DNA from 4 places in the Paenibacillus sp. Soil724D2 genome. Region 1 is predicted to be linked to each of the others. Evidence: riboswitches for the same ligand, from Rfam matches in the RefSeq annotation. Region 1 holds a riboswitch; each other region holds the start of a gene.
The links. Region 1 has a riboswitch for cyclic di-GMP ahead of ASG85_RS30365 (putative bifunctional diguanylate cyclase/phosphodiesterase). Riboswitches for the same ligand answer to the same signal wherever they lie in the genome.
Positions count from the first base shown of each region.

Region 2: it holds a riboswitch for cyclic di-GMP, as region 1 does, so the genes downstream of both, ASG85_RS26410 (IPT/TIG domain-containing protein) here and ASG85_RS30365 (putative bifunctional diguanylate cyclase/phosphodiesterase) in region 1, are expected to answer to the same signal.
Region 3: it holds a riboswitch for cyclic di-GMP, as region 1 does, so the genes downstream of both, ASG85_RS21250 (response regulator) here and ASG85_RS30365 (putative bifunctional diguanylate cyclase/phosphodiesterase) in region 1, are expected to answer to the same signal.
Region 4: it holds a riboswitch for cyclic di-GMP, as region 1 does, so the genes downstream of both, ASG85_RS15975 (stalk domain-containing protein) here and ASG85_RS30365 (putative bifunctional diguanylate cyclase/phosphodiesterase) in region 1, are expected to answer to the same signal.

Region 1 covers NZ_LMRY01000056.1:58-4,274, reverse strand. Annotated here, with positions in the region: gene ASG85_RS30370 (MFS transporter) at 1-492, shown strand, start outside; gene ASG85_RS30365 (putative bifunctional diguanylate cyclase/phosphodiesterase) at 514-2,295, opposite strand; cyclic di-GMP riboswitch class I at 2,358-2,451, opposite strand; gene ASG85_RS30360 (HAD family hydrolase) at 2,657-3,307, shown strand; gene ASG85_RS30355 (GNAT family N-acetyltransferase) at 3,347-3,769, shown strand.
Region 2 covers NZ_LMRY01000040.1:608-4,824, reverse strand. Annotated here, with positions in the region: gene ASG85_RS26435 (flagellin) at 1-67, shown strand, start outside; gene fliD (flagellar filament capping protein FliD) at 302-1,258, shown strand; gene ASG85_RS26425 (flagellar protein FlaG) at 1,310-1,666, shown strand; gene fliS (flagellar export chaperone FliS) at 1,676-2,059, shown strand; gene ASG85_RS26415 (hypothetical protein) at 2,062-2,430, shown strand; cyclic di-GMP riboswitch class I at 2,556-2,646, shown strand; partial or broken gene ASG85_RS26410 (IPT/TIG domain-containing protein) at 2,724-4,217, shown strand, end outside.
Region 3 covers NZ_LMRY01000025.1:35,468-39,684, reverse strand. Annotated here, with positions in the region: gene ASG85_RS21270 (winged helix-turn-helix transcriptional regulator) at 1-164, shown strand, start outside; gene ASG85_RS21265 (hypothetical protein) at 793-1,038, opposite strand; gene ASG85_RS21260 (ParA family protein) at 1,025-1,948, opposite strand; gene ASG85_RS21250 (response regulator) at 2,327-2,689, opposite strand; cyclic di-GMP riboswitch class I at 2,819-2,907, opposite strand; gene ASG85_RS21245 (hypothetical protein) at 3,235-3,582, shown strand; gene ASG85_RS21240 (ABC transporter substrate-binding protein) at 3,842-4,217, shown strand, end outside.
Region 4 covers NZ_LMRY01000015.1:3,607-7,823, reverse strand. Annotated here, with positions in the region: gene ASG85_RS15975 (stalk domain-containing protein) at 1-2,532, opposite strand, end outside; cyclic di-GMP riboswitch class I at 2,604-2,698, opposite strand; gene ASG85_RS15970 (3D domain-containing protein) at 2,895-3,584, opposite strand; gene ASG85_RS15965 (ArsR/SmtB family transcription factor) at 4,029-4,217, shown strand, end outside.

The sequences.
Region 1 (4,217 bases):
TACTCGTTGTTTGTTAGCGGTATTGCACTTCTGAGCACATCCATTGGGTGGATGGCTGTTGCTGTTCCTGGTGGGAAATGGGTAATTCGCTATGGATATAAACGGCTTCTAGTCATAGGTAATATAATACTCGTCATTACAGCTGCCTTATTTTATTTCATACATGAGGGTACTCCATTCTGGTACACGTTTACCGCACTAACGACGCTTGGTCTTGCTTATGGGATAATCTTCACTATTACTACAATCGGTTCACAGCAGCTTGTAGCAGCGCACCAGAAGGGGATTTCTACCTCGTTGCAGCTCTTTGCACGGAATATTGGAACAGCGGTCAGCGTAACCATTATGGGTGCAATCCTTACGAAATCCAGCGTCTTTTATACAGGTATTCACGGTATGTTCGTGTTTGGACTTTTGGCAAGCTTACTTTCATTGGCCATGCCGTTTGCTATTCGTTCGGCGTCCGATCTGAAAAGCCAGAAGACGGAGTAACCTCCGCATTCTGGCTTTTTTTCATAAAGCATTTGGACTAGCATTTGTATCATGGAAAACATAACTCTTTTCAAATAGCTCAGCTGTAAGTGGAACTGAGAATAAGTATCCTTGTATATTTTCACAACCAAATCTTTCTAGAAGATTGAGCTGTTCATGAGTTTCTACACCTACGGCAATGACACTCATTTTTAAACTATGTGACATAGCCATAATAGCTTCAATGATTGAAGATTCCGAATTATAGGTAGAGATCTCATGAACGATCGATTTATCAATTTTCAACGTATCCACTGGAGAGTTATGTAAATAACTTAAAGAAGAATAACCAGTTCCGAAATGATCGATAGAGATTTTAACTCCCTCACGCTTTAAAGCATAAAGCTTTTCCATGCAGCTAAGGTCGTAATTCATCGAAATGCTTTCGGTCATTTCAAGTTCTAAATACTGTGCTTCCAGCTTATTTTGATGCAGAATCTCGAGAATCATTGTCACCAAATCTTCTTGATGAAACTGGACAGAGGATATATTCACTGCAATAGGAACAGGCTCCATGCCCGCAGCTTGCCATTTATTCATTTGTAAGCAGGCAGTTTGTAAAACCCATTTTCCGATTGCAATAATTTGTCCGGACTCTTCAGCAATAGGAATAAATTCCTTCGGAGAGACGCTTCCTAACGCATGGCTATCCCACCGTAGTAAAGCTTCTACCCCGATTATTTTGCCAGTAGGAATATGGAATTTGGGTTGGTACATGAGGTAGAGCTCATTATGTTCTATAGCTGACCGGAGGGATTGCTCACATGCACTTCTCCTCGAATAAATGACACTCATTTCCTGTTCATAAAAATGATAATGGTTTCCACCGAGGTCTTTGGCCAAATACATCGCTTGATCAGCATTTTTCAGTAGAACCTCCGGATCTTCTCCATCGATTGGATACAAAGAGATACCGATACTAGTGGAAACAAAAACATTTCGACCATCAATTTGGAAAGGAGCTTCCAGTTGTCGAATGATTTTCTCCGCTTGCACAGCTGCTGACTCCCGATTCCCGAATGGGTACAAAATCACAAATTCATCGCCACTTAGCCTGGAAACAATGCTTTGTGCAAACAAGCTTTCCGAGAGCAGTGCGGAGAACTTTTGCAGCACCAGATCTCCCAAGTGGTGGCCTAAGGTATCGTTAATGAGTTTAAACCGATTTACATCAAGGAAAAGTAGAGCTAAGCTTTGATTATGTTGTTTGGCTTTGTTTAACACATCATGGAAAAGCTGATTGAACTGGTTGCGATTCGGCAAGCCTGTCAGAAGATCAAAATAGGCTAGCTGTTGTATCATTTCCTCGGACTTCTTTTTTTCAGTCAGATCACGGAGATAAGCTGTATAAACATGCCTTCCTTTATACGGAGTGCTCGTAATCGTTATTTCCGCTGGAAACACGCTGCCATCCGATCGAAATGCTTTCAATTCGGTTCGCTTACCGATAATCGATTCATCTTTGGCTGTGAATAGCAGATTTAAGAAGGTTGTCTCCTGGCCATCTTTTTCAAAAAGAAAATCGATTAACGTTAGCCCTAGAGCTTCTTTGCGTTCGTAACCCAAAATGGCTTCTGCTGCAGGATTAAACGCAATGATCCTCCCACTTGAATTAAACATCATGATACAATCGATAGCAGACTCTAATAGCGAAGCTTGGAGTGCTTTTTTGTTATTAAAGGATAAGTAAAGAGCAGTTATTGAAATAATGAACGTTAGCAGCATGAGGTAAATTGGATAATTATCTGTTAGCGTATGGTGCATGAATCAACCTCATTTCGTATAAATAAAAAAGCCCATCCCGAATGAAAGGATGAACTCCTTGACTCGGTAACCTGTCGTCCATAGCAATCCCAATTAGGGATGCCTTAGGTCATGGCTTTGCGTCGCATTGTTTCCAATGGTTTGCTTTTTACGATTCTATTTATGTAGTTCATAAGGCACTAGTCAGTGATGTGTAAAGCTTAAATACCAGTTAATACGCCCTATTATAATTAGTTAAAAATGACGTGTCTATAGCGGTATTTGCATATAATTAGCGAACGATGTCGAATTCAACTAAGAATAATTTATAATGCTAATTTCTTGATTTTTTATAGTTCTAAAGATGGATAGGTGAGGTTCAATGTATAAATCAAGCCATGTTCGAGGCATTATTTTTGATATGGATAATACACTGCTGAGGTCTAAGATTAATTTCCAAATGATGAAAAAGCAAGTGGCGGACTACCTTATTGATCATGATTTATTGCCAGTTGGTTTTCCGATTCAAGAGCATACCACTTCAACCATGATTGAGTATGTGAAAGCGAACGGGATGTCTGAAGAGTCCTATACAGAAGTGATGCATATGGTCGTTCAACATGAACTAATCGGCATGGAAGGCGCAGGACTGGAATCCCATGTTTCCGAGCTCCTGAAAGCTTTAATGACGGGATATGTCCTGGTTATTGTGACAAATAATTCATACAAGGCAGCGGTACAAGCGCTGGAAACAACGGGAATTCATCCATACTTTGATTTGATCATCGGAAGAGAACAAATGGAAGCGATGAAACCATCTCCATCTGGATACTTAGCCGCTAAGCAGCATTTTCCACACATTCTTGAGAGCGAATGGATATCAATCGGAGATTCGTGGATAGATGGCAGAGCGTCCGTAGATGCAGGAGTTCCCTTTATCAGCTACGGGCTGAGCGGACATCTGATGAAGGAGAAGGGAATCTCCCCTGTAGCTCATATTGACAGCTTGCTTAAGTTGTTAGATTATGTGTAGATAACAATACGAAAGTAGTGAATAAAGATGTTAGTAAATGTGAAATCCCGACTAAATGAAAATGATATACAAGAACTGCTGAGTTACAGCGTTTTCCCCGATCCTGAGGCGTTGCAACCTGTCATTGATCGTTATGAAAATGATGCTAATCTATGGTTGTTTGGATATGAATCCGAAGGTATCATGGTGGGCATTATCGGCTTTGAACTCAGTGATAATCAGGAGATGACGATCACTCATCTTGCCGTTGAACCGGAGAGCAGAGGGGTAGGCTTTGGACGAGGGATTATCCTAGAAATTATTGAAGATATGCACCCCGTTCGAATCGTGGCAGAAACGGATGAAGAGTCAGTCCAATTTTATCGGAATATTGGGTTTGTCATTCGCAGCCTCGGAGAGAAATATCCGGGTGTAGAGCGTTTTCTATGTACATATGAGGTAGAAGAAGCGGAAGAGGATTAAGAGATCGCAGAGACTGTTAAAGAAACGGAACTACGATTCGTAATTTTTGGAAAAAGACGTTAGAAATTGAAATCGCGGAGCGTTGTTCCTCAAAGTATATTTATCTCTTTCAAAAAAGGATCTGAGTCGTCGACTCAGATCCTTTTTTTTCTATCTATATGGAATTAAATGTTTTTGGGTTAGGGGGAGGTAAAGTTAAATCCATCCTGATGTTTTGTTTTCTAATTTGTAGGAGAAGACATTCGATTCATTCGTCTAATCATGCTCAATATTGAGGTCTTAAACCGGGATCAATCGTCAATTATGCTGGGTTGAGGTTGTTGGATGAATGAATTCAAACACGCGGTTGAATGGTGTTGTTTAAAAGAGTCAATTTCATAATAAAGTCCGATTTTTCCAAGTATGGATTCGGGAGAAATGCAGTTGAATAAGAGCCTTTAGAGACTGC
Region 2 (4,217 bases), on a different contig from region 1:
AGCTTCCACTGCGATGTTGGCACAAGCTAATCAAGCACCACAAGGCGTACTGCAATTGCTCCGTTAATCAAAGAACAAAAAGAGGCCTTCAAATCGAAGGTCTCTTTTTTGTAGTGCAAGTTAGAATACGTAAACGCTATGATGATTTCACCCATGGAGTTCTTGTAATGATTTCTATTACTTGGGCGTGGTTTTATTTTTAATTTTACTAACTATAGAATTTTTTTATATAAAGCTAATAAATGAGCCTTCCTTGTACGATAAATATAGTAGACAATAAATTAATGAGGAGATGAACAGGATGGTTATGCGAATAACAGGTATGTCCTCCGGTATGGATATTGATGGCATGGTTAGTAAGCTAATGAAAGCAGAGAATATGCCGATCGATAATCTTAATAAGCAGAAAACAAAGAATGAGTGGCTGCAGGATTCGTACCGTGCAATAAACACAGCTATTTATCCATTAAGTGAACAGAGCAAGCAATTACAGTATAACTACAACTGGCCAACAGCATCAGGGACAGATGGTAGTGGAAATCCTGCCTTCACACAGGCAGATAAAGATGCTATTTACGCAAAAATAAGCAGTTTTATTTCGACTTATAACGACACAAGCGTTGCATTGAAATCCAAGTTAGATGAGACGGTAGAGCGAAGCTTTCAACCACTAACAAGCGACCAAAAGAAGGCAATGAATGATGATGATATAAAAAATTGGGAAGACAAAGCAAAAAAAGGTTCTCTTCGCGGAGACACGATAGTGTCTAAAGCATATTTGGATTTCCGTTCCGACGTGACTACAGAGGTGACTGGAATTACGTCGACATATAAATCGCTTGTTGATATTGGAGTCACAACGGGTGCTTATAACAAGTACGACACTTCAACCGCAGGCAAATTGTACATGGATTCAACTAAATTAAAAGCAGCTATTGATGCGGATCCACAAGCAGCAATTAATTTGTTCACGGCACACGGTACCGGTACAGATCGAGGTATCGCACAGCGGATCTATGAGGATGCTGGAAATACGATGTCGGAGATTTCGAAAAAGGCTGGTTCGGCAAATGGATCGTATACTAGCACTTATACGTCTCTGGGCAAGAAGGACTATGATCTCGCTCAAAAAATTTCAGATATGACAGAAAAGCTTAACAAGAAAGAAGACCATTTTTATAGAATGTTCAGTACCATGGAGACTGCAATTGCAAAAGGAAATTCCCAAATGAGCTGGTTACAAAGTCAAATGGGTTAATTATACTGCAATAATATTCCTAAAGTTTGTTATATGGAAGGAGGAAACCTATTGGAAATTCAATCCAAATTCCCCCAGGTTCAATTACCCGCTTTAACAAAGGATGTGTCTGAGCCGATTAAGGCAACCGGAGAATATATTGAAATCAAGGACAAGAGCAAATCACAAATATTAACGGTTGGGGAGAAGGCTTTACTTGATTCAATTGATAAGGCTAACAAAGCGCTTCAAGGCACCCCACATGAGTTTAAGTATAAAATACACCAATCAACAGGTGAAGTAATCGTACAAGTTTTAAATAAAGATACCCAAGAAATTGTTCGTGAGGTTCCGTCCGAAAGGTTTATCGAACTGGTGGAGAAACTTCAGGAGCTGTCTGTGGGTGCAATCATCGACGAGAAGAGGTGAAGACGCTCTATGCTTAACGTACAGAATCAGTATTTAAACACCCGTGTTCAGACGTCCTCCCCAGCAGAATTAACTTTGATGCTTTATAATGGTTGTATTCTCTTTATTAAACAGGGTATTACTTGTATGGAGAAACAAGATTTTGCAGGGAAACATACAAATTTTACAAAAGCACAGAATATAATTGAAGAGCTTCAATCCACACTAAAAATGGAATATGAAATTTCCCACAATTTAAACAGTTTATATACGTTTCTTCAAAGCAAGTTGTTCGAAGCTAATGTCAAGCTTAATTCCGAATCTGCTCAATATTGTGTCACGATGTTTACAGAATTGCGTGATACATGGAATGAGGCGTTGAAGAGCTTGAAAAATGCGGAGAAGGTGAAATAGGTATGAGACATTCGACTCCAATGGAGCACTTGTTAGAAAACCTGAGAGAAACAACAGGTCAAATTTCCCATTTAGATTTAAATGAAGAGGCAAACGAAAGTTTGCTTCTTTCTTTACAGAATGAACAGGTTGAACTGAGGCAAAAAATTGAAGAAACGTTGTTGGATGAAAGACGTTCTTTTACTGAACATGAGAGACAATACCTCAGAGCGTGTTTAGTGATGGAACAAAACAATATAGAGAGATTCAAAACGACCCAGCAGTCTCTGGTTGGACAACTTCAACGCATCAACTCTGGTAAAGTCTCACGAGAGCTATATCATTATGAAGAAGAGCAGAATGTTGGCTTTTTCATTGATAAAAATCGGTGATGGAAATAATTGTCGAAAAATAAGGTAAATGTTGTAAGAAGTACTAGAGATATACTTGTGAAAAAAAGAATAAGAAAATATAGTAAAATAGTACGTAGGAATTAGTTCCAAGGATATAGAAAATGAGAATAGAATGGCAAAACTATAGTGATATAGTGACGCAAAGCCATGGGTCTAATCGCTTAATTTAGACGATCAGGTCGCCAGGTTGCCCATTCGTTTGGTCATACAAACAATAGCAACCTGCTATTGTTTTTTGTTTGCATATTATCAAATATTATGGAGGAATAATCATGAGACGAATGAAGCAATGGTTAGTTTTGATGTTGACCTTTAGCATGATTTTTAGTGGATTGATGCTGAGAACTACGGAAGCGGCAGCAGCAGTAAATGATTATGTGAGTGTAACCAAAACTGTTTCCCCGACGATAATTACAACGGAGGATACAGCTGATGTTACATTGAATATCACGGGTACCCCGCCAGTCAATGTAGTTGTTCCGAACGATGTCGTACTTATCATCGACAAGTCGGGAAGTATGGCACCTGCCTACAATAACGGTGAAGATAAAATGACGAATGCAAAGAATGCTGCTAAAGGTTTCGTTGATTTGATGGATTTGACAAAGCACAGGGTGGCTGTTGTCGATTTTTCATCAACCAATATGATCAGTAGCATCCCCTTCACAACAGATAAAGACGTTGCCAAAAATTACATAAATGGAATTCAAGCAAATGGTGGGACAGCGACTGGCGATGCTATTCAAGCAGCCATAAACTTGCTGGTGGATCATCGCCCCGAAGCGCAGCCAGTCATCGTCATTATGACGGATGGGGAGGCCAATCAACCATCGAACGATCCATATGGGTATGCAAAACAAAAGGCGCAAGACGCGAAGGATGCAGGTATTATAACCTATACGATTGCACTGCTCAAACCGAGCGAGGATCCTGATACAAGCGGACCGAACATACTGCTTAAAGAAATGGCCACAACGGCAGCACATCATCACTTCGTGCTTGGTTCAACCGGATTAGCTGAAATATATGCAGCCATTGTCAAAGAAATTGGCTTGGCGAGCGCCTTTGATGTTACAGTAATGGACATTGTTGATCCGAATTTTGAAATTGTTCCGGGATCAGCTGACAATAACATCCCTAAACCGACCATAAATGGGAATACGCTAATTTGGGACTTTAATGAATTAAAGGATAGCACCCTTTCATTTACGTATAAAATCCGTCCGGTAAGTAAAACAAAAACGGGTACTTTCCCAGTCTCAACAGCGAGTTCGGTTATAACTTATAAGGACTATGCAGGTGCAAGCCGATCGAAGTCCATTTCGAGTGTTAGTGTGAAGGTAAAGCTTCCAGCTCCGGAAATCACGTCGTTGGACAAACATATTGGTCATCCAAATGGCGGAGAAACGGTGGTCATTAACGGCAATCACTTTGTAAGCGGGGCAACCGTCCTTTTCGGAACGATGCCGGCGACTAATGTAGTATATGTAAGTGACACACAATTGACGGTAACTGCTCCCGCCGGAGCCCAAGGTGTTGTCAATGTTACCGTATCTAATCCGGATGTTCAACAAGCGTCAGCCCCTTACCAATACAAAGCTGACCCGATTGTTACAAACATAGAGCCGAATAACGGGCCTATTGATGGTGGTACTCTGGTGTTCGTATCAGGTAACTATTTTATGAAAGGAGTCACTGCACAATTTGGTGATCTTCCTGCATCGGTAGTCTATGTTAATCCATCTTATATAAAAGTAACTTCTCCG
Region 3 (4,217 bases), on a different contig from region 1:
CAAAAACGCTCTCGCTCCGTCTTAAGGTACTAGAGGAACACGGGGTATTGGAAAGGAAAGTGTTTCCCGAAGTTCCCCCTCGTGTTGAATATACGTTAACGGAAAAAGGAAAGAGATTGGAACGTATCTTTGTTGAATTGAAGAGATTTGGATTAAATTTGTAAAAGAGACTGTTTCAAATGTAAATAAATTCACTTAGGCTTAGGTGCACAGAAAACAAAAAAATGAGAAGGCAGGGTTATGCCTTCTCACTTTTTTGTTTTCTTCGACTCCAAAGGAAAGTCACCCGAACTTTATTTAGCGGAACGTCGATCCGTTATTTCAGGAAATCTGCGCTTGAAATCAAACAAGAGGAACGTGAGTGTGTTATTTGATCAAAATGAATGATCCGGAGGCAAAAAACAGCGAAATAACGCATCGACGTTCCTCTTCCTCATGATTTCTGGGGGTTTTCGTCCAAATAGCACATCGACGTTCCCCCTCGGCAAATTCTGGTTTTCATAGCCTATTACAGTAAAGGGTAAAGAGGCATAACATCCCAAAATAGCTTTGGAACAGCCCCCTTTTTTAGGATTCCACCAATCTTATTTTTCCCTATTTAATATCATAATAGAAAATATTTAAGTCAGAATGAATTATTATTAGGGCACGGAAGTAGATGGTATCGAGCGATAACTAGATTTTATCCTGATTGTCTTTGTGACAGCAAGTATCATAGGGTAAATTGGTCAATGATTATCAGTCCGATATCTGGTATCGGGCAGACTGTAAAATGAACGAATCCCCACTGGCCTACTCGACCGGTGGGTTATTTTTATGTCTTCGCATATACTCTTTCACGGCCTCTACCACAACATCAACCATCTTCTTATTCTGTTTCGCTGCGAATATCTTTAGCTCAGTATGGAATTGATCATCGAAATCAAAAGTTGCTTTTTTCTTATTTACAGGTTTCTGTATACCTGTATTTACAGTTTCCTGTATTTCTAGACTCCGCCGTTTTCCTAATAACTGCTCAATCGCATCACGCTTGGACACGTTGCTCCAGCTCCTCGACAAAATTTCTATAATTCCTTAGTGCCGATGTATCCGAATTACTGTATTCCTGTATTCCTGTAATAGAAAACTCCTTGATTCTATTTCTTCGCTTTATTTCCGCTCGAAACACAACTTCCTCGTATTCTCTCCTTACCCTATCAATGATTGTTTTATCAATGATTGTTCTAGAATCGATCATTGTTGGCAATATGCCACATAAAACAAGGTCCAGCTTTTTAACCTCTTTGATGTGAATCATTGTTGCGATGTATCTGTCCAGCGCGTCATAACACATTGGTTCGCATTGTAGCATGACGATTGCATAATCGGAAGCCACTAAACCATTAATCGTGTGCTCTCCGAGATTTGGAGGTAAATCAATAAGTATGTAGTCGTATCTGGCCTTTACTTTATGTAGTGTATCTCTCAAAATGGTCGAACTCATTGAAGGATTTTGATGGATAAGCAGGGGCAGAGTTGCAAGCATTTCATCAGCCGGAATGAAGTGAAGGTTGTAGGTTAACTTGCGGATGTAGGGGGTGGGATTCATGTTTTTACACGCCTCAAAAATAGTCATTTTGGAGTAATCGTGTATATCTCGTTGAGTAAGAAACTGTGTCAAATTGCCTTGGCTATCGAAGTCCACACAGAGAACCTTGTACTTCTTAGAGAGAAGATACCCCGTAATGGCCGTGGTTGTCGTTTTGCCAACACCGCCTTTTTGATTACCGATTGAAATAATGGCTCCCATAACCCATTCCTCCTTATTTCTGTAAACCTTTATTCCTGTATATAGTTCTACAATAGATCTATTTAAAAGGGGGTCATGCACGGTCAAGTTGAGAGTGTATTCAGCAACCATAGCGCCAGGAATTTCTCTTTCAAATGAATTCTCTGTATATGTATCCATAAGGTCAAATTTCGCCAAAATATTTTTTCTAACGAATTCTGCAACAAATCGTCAAATTCGCTGTCATGCACAACAAATTCCAACGAATTCTGAAACAACAAAAACGGAGCCATGCGATTAGCGGGCTCCGTTTATGGAATATCACAAAGAAATGAACGAATCGATAGAAGGGAATTGTTTGAATTCTATATAGGACCTCAACAAAACTACGAAATACATAATCAAGGCTAAAATAAGTGATTACTCTTTCTTTAGATCGTAAATGCATGGGAAATTCCGCCTAACTGTTTAAGTATGTGAATTGCTAAGATTTTATTATAATGTGGAGGTACAAAAAGTGGAATGGGGAGGCATTCAGGTGGAGAGCTTTGTGGGCATTCACGTATTCAGAACCTTTTTTACAGCTTCTGCTACCCTCTCTTTATCAAAAGGCTTCACAATAAAATCTCTTGCACCAAGGGTAATGGCTTCAATAACAAAGGATTGTTGCCCCATTGCTGATACCATTATTATCTTTGAATCGCTGTTGTAACGTTTAATTTCCTTTAATGCAGTAATTCCATCCATCTCGGGCATTGTTATATCCAACGTAATCATGTCAGGTGAATGCTGTAAAAACAGAGAGATTGCCTCAAGTCCATTCGATGCTTCGGCTACAATTTCATGCCCTAATTCTAAGAGGATGTTCTTAATCATCAATCGCATAAAGATAGAATCATCTACAACCATTAGTCTGGCCATTTTAATTATCACCTTTCAGGGGGACTTTCTACCTAGCTATTTACTGTAATAGATGGCTACCATAATTCGTTACATAATGAAAACTCCTCTTATTAGAAGAATAAGGGGAGTTGTAGATATGTCCCTTCCTTCGGTAACTGGCAAGCATAGCGAAGTATTTCGCCTTAGCTCCTTTAGCTTTGCGTCACTAATTTTCATTAGCTTTGCTCTTATCGTATAGCAGAAGAATTACTATTCATTTATTAAATTATAGCACTCTTTTTACTAGGAATAAAGTACTAGTATTAAAGGTGTGCCTTAAGCAGCCCTTGATTGTGTTAACCGAGTTAGATTTATGTTGCCCGAGATTTTTTAACGTGTATTCGTCACTAATATCAAGCAAAATTTGTAAGACATTCGGTAAATTGGATCATTTAGATGTGATGTAGGTAAATAATGCCCGATTTCAGTGAGAAAGACGAACGATTCTCTTGATTAATTCTGAAATCCTATGTATTATTAAGTTAGATTTACAAGGGTTGATAATTGATCTTGAAGGTGATTCCATGCCACAACTAGATTCTAATGAATATAAGAAGAAGCTGTGTCACCTCTATAACGAAATCTCCAAAGAGTTGTTCGGGTTTGGCACAACACTGCTGAAGGTTTCCATTGATCAGAACATTATTACTTTTCATGCCAAGCATCGCCGTTCTCCGCGTTCAACCGCATTGGAAGGCGAGGCGCCAACGCTCAAACACGAAGTCGATTTTTATATGTCCTCTATATACAAGAAGAGAATCCGGGACAGGCTTGAGCAAGAACTTGGCTTATCCATGGATGCGGTATTAAGGGACTATGATCCGCCGACGCAATGGGCTATAACGAACATTATTCTTAAACAAACCGAATAGTTTTGTCGGGCGGTGTTCTCTTTTGATTTATCTTAAGAGGAAACCACATGTATACCAATAGATGTCACTTTACATTGTTTACAATGAAGAGTGCTCTTGATTAGAAGCTTCTTTCTATCAAGGGTACTTTTCTTTTTTTTGTATAGCTGGATTTACGGCGAAACGCGCATATATCTTAGGTCTTGAAGAATACTAGTAAAAATTTAACAGGGGATTCACGTATTAAAATCATACAAGATAAAACTTGGGAGGACGATGAATGATGAGACAAAAAATGGTACGCGGTTTAATTTCTTTATCTGTAGTAGGACTAGCCTTAACAGGTTGCGGCACAGCGAAGAACCAGGGCAATACAAGTGGAGCTACAACGGCACCCACAGCAGCTGCCACAGCGGCATCTAAAGGGGAACCTACAACTTTAATCATTTCCACCTGGGGTTTTGCGGATGATTTCTTTAAGAAAGAAGTGTACGCGCCATTTGAGAAAGAGCATAATGCTAAGATCGTTCTTGAAATAGGCAATAACGCAGAACGTTTGAACAAAGTGAAACAAGGCAGTTCGAGTGTGGATCTCATTTATTTATCCGACTATTACGCACAACAGGGCATTGAAGCGGGACTTTTCGATAAGATCG
Region 4 (4,217 bases), on a different contig from region 1:
ATTTTTGTAATAGATCGTCCCGAAATAGGTTCCATTTTCTTTAAGCGCGAGTTCTATCCACGATTTTCCATCTTCGTAATAGTAGGTGCCGTTGCTCGTACCTCCTTTCACGAAATTTCCTTCGTAATATTTGGCACCTGATGAATAATATTGAGTTCCCTTCCCGTTAAGCATTCCGTCAGCATATTGTCCCTCTTCATAGAGATAAACCTTGTCTTCAGATTTTTCATAAGTCTTACCGTATCCATTAGGGATGTTCTTAACCCAATTGCCTTCGTATCGAAGAATTCCATTTATAAAATACTTGCCATAACCGTCATACAAATTGTCTTTAAACTCGCCATCGTAGACAAGCTTATCTACGATGTAAAACTTACCTTTCCCTTGAAAAACCCCTAATTTAGTTTCACCTTCGTAAGCTACGAAACTACTATCGTCAATATTGATAACATAGCCTGTCTGACGACCGTCCTCGAACTTCTGCGCAATCGCAATTTCACCTGTTCGGTCGCGACCGTATTGGTTACCTGAAAAATAGATGACGCCTGGTCCAACGACTTCATTATCATGGAACACGGCATCGTACCAAACTGAGCCATTATCGCGGTATAGCTTTCCTTTGCCGTTCATTTGGCCATTCTTGACTTGACCTTCATATAGAAGTGCGCCGTTGTCACCGTACAGCTTTCCTTCAGTTGCAGGATCGTAGATATAAACGGATTTCAGATTAGCATCCCACAGCACCTTGCGCCCCGTTGCTTCGCCAACAAAGCGCAGCGGTACGAAGGTGTAACCCTGATTTAGAAAAGGAGCGGTAGGCATTGAGGTAGTACTGCCATTCACGTTCGCTTCATCCTGTCCTAATATGAGGGAGAGCGACTTACCCTGACTCGTTCCTGTTACACTTTGTTTGGAGTCGTTCCATTCAATGTCTAAACCCAGTTTTTCGAAAATAGGTCTAAATTCAACCGTCGTTGATCCATCCTTCAGTACAGGGGACTGATGGAAGACCACTTCTTCTCCGTCCAAGAAAACACGAATCGGTTTATCTGCATTTAATAGTTCAATTCGCTTCTGTATCCAATAATCACGAACAAACTCATTCGGAACATCGAAGTAAAGCACAGCATAAACACCTGACTGAGAAATGTCCGTAAATAACCGTGTGTTATTCTCCTCTAGCAGAGCGCCCATGTAAGTCCACAAGCCGGAATCTAGTCGATATATCCCCAGTTTGTTCAGACCTCCTGCAGGAACTCTTTCCTTCATATAGGTCATCGAGAGCTTCAAGACGTCATCCCTCGACTCATAGGACACAGCCCACGGGTAGCTGACCATTTTTTGGCCAGGCTTAAGTGCTTTGGTAAGCGCTAAATCTTTATCATCCTTGAAGTCAATTGTGACAGCTTCATAAAAATCAGATTCCGGGTCTTTCGGTGAGTATACGGTTACGCTATCGTCCTGTGTAGACAGTTTTTTAATATTACCCAATTTCCCAATACTTCCCCTGATACCAGTAGGAACACTATAGAAATAAGGAACAGCCGAAACGAGCGTGTCTTCTACCTGACCTTCACCTGTCTTTTCGAGCCGGCGAAGTTGGATGGTTTCGTCCTTCATTCTCAATACAAGCTGGTCGTTATAGATGCCAATGAGGACTTCATTGTCTCCAACAATGCCAGTTTGTCTTGAAGAAAGATCGGCAGCGACAATATGGTTAGCTCCATTTTTGAACTCCGGCCATGCCGCTATACTAGTACCAATGGATACTTGCGAGAAAATATCTCCTAATTCCTTGAAGGTGCTTAGAACCTTTGGTACGGTGTCGATATCCTCGACATTCAGCATCCTTGTCTCATAATCTGGCTTGGAAGTAAATGCATGCATCCAGATAACGTTTTTGCCGTCAAATGCAAATTTCTTATCATTCCTGATATAACCTTCTGTTGGCTTGTACAATGTCCTGGACAATCCATCCATTGCGTTATAGCGTTCTAAGCTCCCCTTATCGCTAATATAGACGACAATACCATTTTCAATTAGAGCCCTTCTGCCTTTTCCGATTTCTGAGGTTACTTTTGTTTCTAAGTTATAAACCCTGAGTATCCCTTCAATCGGTTTGTAGAAAACAACATATTTCCCATCAGTGGCAAATTGATCATAGGAATACGGAGAGATTTCAGTCTTGGTTACTTCACCGGTTAGAAGATTGACAAGCATAACATGCTTTTGGTCCTCCAAATAGACGGCATAGCCTCCTCCTGCAGATAAGTATTGCTTATACTTCTTGGTGTCAGTAAGTTGCTTCAACTCTCCGGTCTCTAAATTGCGGCTGAACACCTGCCACCAACCAGGATTATCTTTGCCTAAGTACACCATCTGATTGCCTGTGATCTTCGCTTCAGACTCAGGTAGCGTGTACTCGGTAAGCTTGTCCGTTGAGGTGAATAACTCCGCGAAGGCGCTTTTTGGCAGCAAGCCTAACGATCCTGCGCCAATGACAACCATCAAGATAAGCACCCATAATTTCATTCTTATAAACCCCACATGCCCTCGCTCCTTCTCAATCTCCATGTTAGATAACACAAAAAAACCAAGCTCAATAGAGCAACCCGGCTATCATCCCATGAGATATGACTCATGGCTTAGACCCGTGGCTTTGCGTCTCCACCTTTCGATGGATTTGCCTTTGTTCATTATTGCTTGGTTATTAGGTATTTTTACTCATTCGTACTAGTTAATTAGAACCAACTGTTTTCCATATTAATCCACGTTTTTTCAAATTTCAACACTTTTCTACAAAAAAGAGGAAATACATGCACAAAGTGTGTGATATCACACAAAAAAGGCCAACCGGATGTCCCGGTTGACCTTTGCCCTGATAAATTTCTGACTTAAATATTCTCTCTATCTAGCAAATAGACTTTCACATTCTTCTTTACACCGAATTCTTGAGCGTCACTCAAATCATTCATAAATACATCAATTCTCGAACCGCGAATAGCCGAACCTATATCCTCCGCTTTACGAATCCCGATGCCGTCAATGAACACCGTAGAACCTAAAGGGATTACTGCAGGATCCACGGCGATCGTGCGTCCTTCTTTGGCTTTAAGACCACTAAATGTGATGCCATACATGGGATGGGATGCCTTTTTACCTGTTGATTCAACGCCAGCCGTATAAGCTGTAAGGGTTGTGTTCAACACTTTTTTGATAATTTTCTTTTGACCATTTGGTAAACCAATCTCGGATTCACTCTTCGGAATCGTTAAACTTTGACCTATCGTTAGCTGGTTCGGATTTGGAATATTGTTTGAATTGATAAGGTCATCTACGGATACGCCAAAATCACGTGCAATTTTGAACAGCGTATCTCCGCGGTCCACTTGGTATTGCGTCCTTGGCTGAACAAGCTCAGCTTGAGCGGCTTCTTCCACAGGAGCTGCATTTCTTGCCATACTATACGTAGGAGGTAATTCCCCCCCATCTTCACTTTCAGGGTACGAATAGGCGGGTTGCACCTGCCACAAACAAAGCAGCAACGGAAGCGTCAAAGTAACATAAAGAATTTTACGAAACATAGTATCTCCTCCTCTTAAAAAATAATAGAGTTATAGCTACTAGATTCGTCCAATTCTATGATTTATATACGTCTCGTATATATTTTTTTCAATTTGATAGACATAATGGACAATTCTTATGAAATCTTATAAACCTAGTAAAAACGGTCTATTGATTTACTATATCACCATTTTCAACGGTAATATTCGTATTCAAAGAGTTGAAGGCGGAGGACAGATCAACAAACATGTGGGGACCAACGCAAACCAAGGCGGACAGAGCGCTAAAAAAAACAAACCATAAAGAAATAAGAATGCTCAGTAGTATACAAAACAAATCTTGGCTTAAACTAACAAACGTGAAAGTAGGAGACTGCCGGTGTGGCAGTCTTTCTTGCTTTTCAACATACAGTAGTTCACAAATATTCCTTGACAGGAATATTCCATCTGGAGTATATTATGTCTATGAATAAGACTTTCAGTGCTCTTGCCGAGCCAAACCGCTTGCACATTGTCGAGCTCTTGCGTGACGGTCCCCTTACCGTCGGGGAAATAGCGGATCGGCTTGAGCTCCAGCAGCCGCAAGTATCCAAGCATCTCCGTGTGCTTAGTGATGCAGAACTTGTCGAGGTACAACCGTCTGCGAATAAAAGA